Regions from separate parts of the Streptomyces sp. NPDC005438 genome, predicted to be linked through region 1. Evidence: riboswitches for the same ligand, from Rfam matches in the RefSeq annotation. Region 1 holds a riboswitch; the other holds the start of a gene.

Region 1 (4,598 bases):
CTTCGACCTCTACCGACGTGTCAGCGAGACGGTGATGGGTCTGCTCACCGCCCTGTCGCCTCTGGTCGAACCCCTCAGCCTGGACGAGGCGTTCGTCGACCTGGAGGCCGGTGACGACTGGCCGGAACGCGACCGGGCCCGGCACCAGGGCCAAACGGCCGAGCTGGCCACCGCGTGGGGTCGGCGGGTCCGACGGGACCTGCGGGACGCCACCGGGCTCAGCGCCTCGGTGGGGCTCGCCTCCAGCAAGATGCTCGCCAAGATCGCCTCGGAGCAGGCCAAGCCGGACGGACTGGTGGTGATCGAGCCGGGCAGCGAACGGGAGTTGCTGGCCCCGCTGCCGGTGCGCACCCTGCCCGGCGTGGGCCCGGCCACCGCCGAGGCCCTGCGGAGGGCCGGCATCCACACCGTGGGGGAGACGGCCGAGGCGGGAGAGGCGGAGTTGCTGCGCCTGCTGGGCAAGGCCCACGGCACGGCCCTGCACCGGATGTCGCTGGGGTTGGACGACCGGCCGGTGGTGGCTGAGCGGGACACCAAGTCGATCTCCGTGGAGGACACCTTCGACGAGGACCTCACCGACCGCACCAGGGTGTCCCTGGAACTGGACCGGCTCGCCGAGCGCTGTGCCGGGCGGCTGCGCACCAGCGGCAAGTCCGGCCGTACGGTGGTGATCAAGGTGCGCAGCTACGACTTCTCCACCCTCACCCGTTCCGAGACCCTCCGTGGTCCGACCGACGACCCCAGCGTCATCCGTGAGGCGGCGGCCCGGCTGTTGGCGGGGGTGGACACCACGGCCGGTGTCCGGCTGCTGGGGGTGGGGGTGAGCGGGCTGGCCTCCTTCACCCAGGAGGACCTGTTCGCCCAGACGCACACCACGGCGGTGGTCGAGGCGCCCTCACCCCTGGAGTCGGCCGCGGCGGACCCGGTGGAGCCGGCGGTGGTCGCACCGGTGGCCGAGGCGCCCTCGGCGCGGCGGTGGATGCCGGGGCGGGACGTGTGGCACCGGGAGCACGGGGCGGGCTGGGTGCAGGGCAGTGGGGTGGGGCGGGTCACCGTACGGTTCGAGGGGCCGGGGACCGGGCCCGGGAGGGTGCGTACCTTCGGGGTGGACGATCCCGACCTGGAGCCGGCCGAGCCGGTGTGGCACGAGGGGGAGGTTCAGCCGTCGGCCCCGGCTATGCGGCCGAAGCGCCGTTCGGGCACCGGGGGGTAGGGCAGCTCGTTGTCGAGCGGTACGTGGAGGCCGTAGTGCCGGTACAGCCGCAGTTCCTGTTCGGGGGAGAGGTGGCGCCCCACCCCGAGGTCGGGGGCCTGCTTGACCAGGTGCCGTTCGAAGGGCACGCGCAGCCCGGCCTCCACCACTTCGCTGGGTTCCAGGGGGACGAAGGCGTCCCGGCGGAAGAGTCCGGTGCGTACCGCCGCCCACTCCGGGTCACCGGTGGCGTCGTCGAGGTAGACCTCGTCGATCGTGCCGAGTTTGGCTCCGTTGAGGTCGAAGGCCTTGCGGCCGATCAAGCTGCGCGGATCGATGTCGGTCTGCACGGGCCCTCCCACGGGGTCTCCAGTCCTGCCGAGGATTCCAGATACAACGAAAAGCCACTTCCGGGAACTTGGCCAGTCGAACGCCGCCCCGAGACCAGGGGGTAAGGGCGCTGGTACGCTCGTAGAAGGCTGTTGACCCTGTGCGGGAGAGTTCTCCGTCCACCGGGCGGAGGCGCCGAAGGAGCAAATCCTCCCCGGAATCTCTCAGGCTCACGTACCGCGCGGACGAGGTCTCTCTGGAAAGCAGGGCGGGCCACGGACACGTACCGCAGCCCCTCCTCACCGACGGTGAAAGCCGGGACGACGGCCCGGTGAAACTCTCAGGTTGAGATGACAGAGGGGGAGGCCGTTCGGGCACCGTGCCGCGGTGCCCCTCGAAGGTCGCAGCGACCAGGAGGCCCCCGCGATGAACGCCACACACACTTCCCTCGCCGATCTGGAGCGCGCCGACGCCTTCGAGCGGCGGCACATCGGCCCCGACGCCGAGGACCAGGCCAAGATGCTGGCCCAGGTGGGCTACGGCTCGCTGGAGGAGCTGACCGAGGCCGCGGTGCCGGACGTCATCAAGAGCGCCGGGTCCCTGCGGCTGCCCGAGGGCCGCAGCGAGGCCGAGGTCCTGGCCGAGCTGAGGGAGCTGGCCGGGAGCAACCAGGTCCTGCACTCCATGATCGGACTGGGCTACTACGGCACCTTCACGCCCTCGGTGATCCTGCGGAACGTGATGGAGAACCCCGCGTGGTACACCGCCTACACCCCGTACCAGCCGGAGATCTCCCAGGGGCGCCTGGAGGCGCTGCTGAACTTCCAGACGATGGTGGCCGACCTGACCGGGCTGCCCACCTCCAACTCCTCGCTGCTGGACGAGGGAACCGCCGCCGCTGAGGCGATGGCCCTCTCCCGCCGGGTCGGCAAGGTCAAGGGCGGCGTCTACCTGGTGGACGCCGACTGCCTGCCGCAGACCCTGGCCGTGCTGCGCACCCGCGCCGAACCCGCCGGGGTGGAGGTGGTCGTCGCCGACCTGGGCGAGGGCATCCCCGAGGAGGTGGCCGAACAGGGCGTCTTCGGCGTCCTGTTGCAGTACCCCGGGGCCTCCGGGGCGGTCCGGGACCACCGCGCGGTGATCGAGCGGGCCCACGAGCTGGGCGCGGTGGTCACCGTCAGCGCCGACCTGCTGTCGCTGACCCTGTTGGCCTCCCCGGGTTCCCTGGGCGCCGACATCGCGGTCGGCTCCAGCCAGCGCTTCGGGGTGCCGATGGGGTTCGGTGGCCCGCACGCGGGCTTCATGGCCGTACGGGAGAAGCACGCGCGGAGCCTGCCGGGCCGGTTGGTCGGCGTCTCCAAGGACGTGGCCGGCGCCAAGGGCTACCGGCTGGCGCTCCAGACCCGGGAACAGCACATCCGTCGGGAGAAGGCCACCAGCAACATCTGCACCGCCCAGGTGCTGCTGGCCGTCATGGCCGGGATGTACGCGGTGTACCACGGCCCGGAGGGGCTGGCCGCCATCGCTCGCCGTACCCACCGGTTCGCCGCCGTGCTGGCCGAGGGGCTGCGCCGGGGCGGGGTCGAGGTCACCCACGAGCGGTTCTTCGACACCCTGACCGCGCGGGTGCCCCAGGGCGCCGAGGAGGTCGTACGGCGGGCCCGCGAACAGGGCGTCAACCTGCGGCTGGTGGACGCCGACCAGGTGGGCGTGGCCTGTGACGAGACCACCACCCGGGCCCAACTCGCCACGGTGTGGCAGGCGTTCGGGGTCGAGGTGGACCCCGCCGGGGTGGACGCGCTGGACGCCGCCACCCCCGACGCCCTCCCCGGTGAGCTGCTGCGGACCGACGAGTACCTCACCCACCCGGTCTTCCACCAGCACCGTTCCGAGACCGGGATGCTGCGCTACCTGCGGCGACTGGCCGACCGGGACTACGCCCTGGACCGGGGCATGATCCCGCTGGGCTCGTGCACCATGAAGCTCAACGCGACCACCGAGATGGAGCCGGTGACCTGGCCGGAGTTCGGTGCCCTCCACCCCTTCGCCCCCGTCGAGCAGGCCCAGGGCTACCTCACCCTGATCCGGGGGCTGGAGCGGCAGTTGGAGGAACTGACCGGCTACGACCGCGTCTCGCTCCAGCCCAACGCCGGCTCCCAGGGGGAGCTGGCCGGACTGCTGGCGGTCCGCGCCTACCACCGGGCCAACGGTGACGACCAGCGCACCGTCTGCCTGATCCCCTCGTCCGCGCACGGCACCAACGCGGCGAGCGCGGTGATGGCCGGGATGAAGGTGGTCGTGGTCAGGACCGGCGAGGACGGCGACGTGGACGTGGCCGACCTGCGCGCCAAGATCGAGCAGTACGGTGAGCAGCTGGCCGTGCTGATGGTCACCTACCCCTCCACCCACGGGGTGTTCGAGGAGCACATCACCGACATCTGCGGGGCGGTGCACGACGCCGGCGGCCAGGTGTACGTCGACGGCGCCAACCTCAACGCCCTGGTCGGGCTGGCCCGTCCGGGCAAGTTCGGTTCGGACGTGTCCCACCTGAACCTGCACAAGACCTTCTGCATCCCGCACGGCGGCGGTGGCCCCGGGGTGGGCCCGGTGGGGGTGCGCGAGCACCTGGCGCCGTACCTGCCCAACCACCCCCTGCAGCCGGAGGCCGGACCGGAGACCGGTATCGGCCCGATCTCCGCCGCCCCCTGGGGCTCGGCCGGAATCCTGCCGATCTCCTGGGCCTACGTACGGCTGATGGGTGGGGAGGCACTGCTGCGGGCGACCCAGGTCGCGGTGCTCAGCGCCAACTACATCGCCCGGCGCCTGGAGCCGCACTACCCCGTGCTCTACACCGGTCCCGGCGGGCTGGTCGCCCACGAGTGCATCATCGACGTCCGCCCGCTCACCAAGGAGACCGGGGTGAGCATCGACGACGTGGCCAAGCGGCTGATCGACTACGGCTTCCACGCCCCGACCATGTCCTTCCCGGTGGCCGGCACCCTGATGGTCGAGCCCACCGAGAGTGAGGACCTGGCGGAACTGGACCGCTTCTGCGACGCCATGATCGCCATCCGGG
Region 2 (4,598 bases), on a different contig from region 1:
ACCTGCTGGCCGACGTTCTCCGGGCCCGGCACGGGAAGCTGAGCAAGGCGCAGGCCAACGACCACAGCCGGGCCGTACGGTCGACGCTGGAGACCATCACCCCGCCCCAGGAGCCGCGCTCGGAGGCCGCCAAGGCGGAGGCCAAGGCGGCGGAGACCCTGGCCCAACGAGCGGACGCGCTGGCCCGGGCGGCCGTCTCGGCGAAGCCGGAGAAGATCAGCAAGGAGGCGGGAGCCACCGTCGCGGCCAGCGCCGCACTGCTACGGGCCATCGAGCGGACCGGTGGCCTGCCCCAGGTCGAGACCCTGCCGGCGCCTACCGGGGAGAACGCCCGGCCCGGCGCCGACGAACAGCTGCCGGAGTCCCAGACCAGTCGCGCCGCCCGGGGCCTGCCCGTCGGCTGACCCCGGCCGTACCCCGCCAGGTCGGCCCCGGCTGTCCCGGTGCCCGCCCGTCGCGCCTCCCCCGGAGGCCGGCCGGACGGGCCCCGGTTCGCGGGACCCGGGGAGCACCCAACTCCTCCCGGGGTGGGGGCCGTTGGCGCCCTCACCCCGGGGACGAGTGGCCGGAAAGTGACGGCACCGCTCCGGCCCGGACGGTCACCGCCCGACGGACGGGTCCACCTGCCGGGGTACCGAGGAGGTCTCCGCGACCTCGAACCGGATGCCCCGCAGGGCGGTGGCCGAGGCGCGGTCCAGCAGCACCACCGAGGAGAACCCGCGCGGCAACCGCCCGGTCAGCGCCTGGCGGATCAACCGCCCCACGGCTCGGCGGTGCCGGGCGAAGGCGTAACGGCTCACCCCCCGGCCCCGCTGTGCCTGCCCGTTGAGGGCGACCGGCGGGGGGACGTCGAGCAGCACCAGGTGCAGGGCGCGGCCCCGGCGACGGGCGTCGCGGATCAGCCAACGGCGTACCCAGCCCTGGGTGCCGCAGTCGTGCACCACCACACTCCGTCCGCCGCCCAACTCCCGCCACAGCGCGAGGTAGTGGGCCAGCCGTACCAGGGGGCGGTAGACCGCGTAGGGCAGCCAGGGCGGCATCCGGGACGCCCAACGGTCCCGGGTGTCCTGGGAGTCCACCCGGCACGCCCCCTCGCCCACGGTGCGGCGCATCAGGGTGGACTTGCCGCTGCCGGGCAGCCCGGAGACCACCACCCGCGCCCCGGCGGGGAAGAGGAGCACCTGCGGGGCACCGACTCCGCGCAGGTCCCGGGGATGGCCGGGCGCCTCGCACTCCGGCGGCCCGGAGGCCGCCACGGTCACCGTCACCGAGGGGGGCGGTAAGGGGACACCGGGGTCGCGCGCCGACCACCGCTCCGTTCCTCCACGCCCCTCCGCCGAAGTGCCCCGCGCAGTGCCCATCCGGCCCGCCTCCCCGTCACGGCCACGTTCAGCGGCCTGAGTCGAGAGTGTCAACAACGAGTAATGTCGCTCAAGGAGATTCCTCGCCCACCTGGGGGTCCACACACACCCGGCACATGTCATGATGTGCCGGCAACTGCATATCGGCCGACAGAACCCACGCGGGAGAGCCCCCGACACCACGGGGCGCCGAAGGAGCAAGTCCTCCCTTGAATCTCTCAGGCACAGTTACCGCGCTGGGTGAGGCAGATCTGAAAAGCGGGCCGCCCTGGTGTGGCCCCACCCAAGGTGCAAGCCACCCACCCCGGTCGGGGGTCGTGGCGAACCTCTCAGGTTCCGATGACAGATGGGGAGGGCGTGCCACACGACGGGTGCGCCACCAGGTCCGGTTGACCCCTCTCCCACGGAGCCCAGGATGACGAGCACACCCCCCGACGCCGTACGCCACACCGCCCTCGACGCCACGCACCGCGCGCTGGGCGCCACCATGACCGACTTCGCCGGCTGGGACATGCCGCTGCGTTACGGGAGCGAGCGGGAGGAGCACCTCGCGGTACGCGAGCGGGCCGGGCTGTTCGACCTCTCCCACATGGGCGAGCTGACCGTGCACGGCCCCCAGGCGGCCGAGCTGCTGGACTACTCCCTGGTCGGCAACCTGACCAAGCTGGCCGTGGGCCGCGCCCGGTACACCATGATCTGCGACGAGCGGGGCGGCATCCTCGACGACCTGATCGTCTACCGGCTGGCCGAGGAGCGGTTCATGGTGGTGGCCAACGCCGCCAACTCCCAGGTGGTGCTGGACGCCCTGCGGCAGCGGCAGTCCGGCTTCGACGCCGAGGTACGGGACGACCGCGAGGCCTACGCCCTGATCGCGGTGCAGGGCCCCGAGTCGGCCGGCATCCTGGGCCAGCTGACCGACGCCGACCTGGCCGGCCTGAAGTACTACGCCGGCCTGCCGGGCACCGTCGCCGGGGTCTCCGCCCTGATCGCCCGTACCGGGTACACCGGTGAGGACGGCTTCGAACTGTTCGTCGCCCCCGAGGACGCGCCCGCCGTGTGGCAGGCGGTGACCGAGGCCGGCGCGGGAGTGGGCCTGGTGCCCTGCGGGCTGTCCTGCCGGGACACCCTCCGCCTGGAAGCGGGGATGCCGCTGTACGGCCACGAACTCACCACCGACACCACCCCCTTCGACGCCGGCCTGGGCCGGGTGGTGAAGTTCGAGAAGACCACCAACGACGGCCGCTTCGTGGGCCGCGAGCCCCTGGAGGTCGCCGCCAAGCGCGCCGAGGAGCAGCCCCCGCGCAAGCTGGTCGGACTGGTCGCCGAGGGCCGACGGGTACCGCGCGCCGGCTACCCAGTGGTGAACGCCGAGGGCACGGTGATCGGCGAGGTCACCTCGGGAGCCCCCTCCCCCACCCTGGGCAAGCCCATCGCCATCGCCTACGTCGACGCCTCGCACTCCGAGCCGGGCACCAAGGGCGTGGCCGTGGACATCCGGGGCTCCCACGAGCCGTACCAGGTGGTGGCGCTCCCCTTCTACAAGCGGGAACGCTGAGCCCTGGCGTACGGCGGCGGCGCCGCGACCCGACGGCACCCGCACGGGTCCGGGCGGGCGACCGAGGTGTCGCGCGGTGCCGGGACCCGCATAGTGGGTCCCGGACGTCCAACCCTCAAGACCTGTTCGCCCATCACCCCTCTTCCCCAGGAGAATCTAGCCATGAGCAACCCCGAGAACCTGCGGTACAGCAAGGAGCACGAGTGGCTGACGGCGGCCGAGGACGGCGTGTCGACGGTGGGCATCACCGAGCACGCCGCCAGCGCGCTGGGTGACGTCGTCTTCGTGCAGCTGCCGGAGGTGGGCGACACCGTGACCGCGGGCGAACCCTGTGGCGAGTTGGAGTCCACCAAGTCGGTCAGCGACCTCTACGCGCCGGTCAGCGGTGAGATCGCCGAGATCAACCAGAACGTCGTCGACGATCCCGCGCTGGTCAACTCCGCGCCCTTCGAGGACGGTTGGCTGTTCAAGGTGCGGCTGGACACGTCCGCCGGCGAGCCCGAGGGCCTGCTGAGCGCCGACGAGTACACCGCCTTCACCGGTAACTGAAGCCCGTTCCCCTGTGCCCGCCCGGCGCGGGCACCTTCACCGGAAAGCACTCATGTCGCTTCTGAACCAGTCTCTGCACGAGCTCGACCCCGATGTCGCCGCCGCCGTCGACGCCGAACTCCACCGGCAGCAGTCGACCCTGGAGATGATCGCCTCCGAGAACTTCGCGCCGGTCGCCGCGCTGGAGGCACAGGGGTCGGTCCTGACCAACAAGTACGCCGAGGGGTACCCGGGCCGCCGCTACTACGGCGGCTGCGAACACGTCGACGTCATCGAGGACATCGCCCGGGACCGGATCAAGGCCCTGTTCGGCGCCGAGGCCGCCAACGTCCAGCCGCACTCGGGCGCCTCGGCCAACGCCGCCGCGATGTTCGCCCTGCTGAAGCCGGGCGACACCATCATGGGCCTGGACCTGGCCCACGGTGGACACCTCACCCACGGGATGAAGATCAACTTCTCCGGCAAGCTCTACAACGTGGTCGCCTACCACGTGGACGCCGAGACCGGCCGGGTCGACATGGAGGAGGTCGAGCGCCTCGCCCGCGAGCACCGGCCCCGGATGATCGTGGCCGGCTGGTCCGCCTACCCCCGCCACCTGGACTTCGCCGCCTTCCGCCGGGTCGCCGACGAGGTCGAGGCCCTGCTCCTGGTCGACATGGCGCACTTCGCCGGTCTGGTGGCCGCCGGGCTGCACCCCTCCCCGGTGCCCTACGCGGACGTGGTCACCACCACCACCCACAAGACCCTCGGCGGCCCCCGGGGCGGCGTGATCCTCTCCAAGAAGGAGCACGCCAAGAAGATCAACTCGGCGGTGTTCCCCGGCCAGCAGGGCGGCCCCCTGGAGCACGTCATCGCCGCCAAGGCCGTCTCCTTCAAGGTCGCCGCGACCGAGGAGTTCAAGGACCGGCAGCGCCGCACCCTGGAGGGCGCCCGGCTGCTGGCCGAGCGACTGACCCAGCCCGACGCCGTGGACGCCGGGGTGTCCGTGCTCTCCGGCGGCACCGACGTCCACCTGGTGCTGGTCGACCTCCGCGAGTCCGAGCTGGACGGCCAGCAGGCCGAGGACCGACTGCACGAGGTCGGCATCACCGTCAACCGCAACGCGGTACCCAACGACCCCCGGCCACCGATGG

What was found. A riboswitch is a leader RNA that binds a small molecule or an ion and turns the genes downstream of it on or off. The one in region 1 is predicted to bind glycine.
Region 2: another riboswitch for glycine. It lies ahead of gcvT (glycine cleavage system aminomethyltransferase GcvT); the one in region 1 lies ahead of gcvP (aminomethyl-transferring glycine dehydrogenase).

What each region holds. Positions count from the first base shown of each region.
Region 1 covers NZ_JBEXEP010000012.1:171,757-176,354, reverse strand. The annotation lists gene ABZT14_RS22950 (DNA polymerase IV) at 1-1,213, shown strand, start outside; gene ABZT14_RS22945 (PRC-barrel domain-containing protein) at 1,159-1,542, opposite strand; glycine riboswitch at 1,676-1,772, shown strand; gene gcvP (aminomethyl-transferring glycine dehydrogenase) at 1,949-4,598, shown strand, end outside.
Region 2 covers NZ_JBEXEP010000002.1:707,274-711,871, reverse strand. The annotation lists gene ABZT14_RS07865 (hypothetical protein) at 1-404, shown strand, start outside; gene ABZT14_RS07860 (AAA family ATPase) at 600-1,268, opposite strand; glycine riboswitch at 1,514-1,605, shown strand; gene gcvT (glycine cleavage system aminomethyltransferase GcvT) at 1,777-2,916, shown strand; gene gcvH (glycine cleavage system protein GcvH) at 3,079-3,465, shown strand; gene glyA (serine hydroxymethyltransferase) at 3,518-4,598, shown strand, end outside.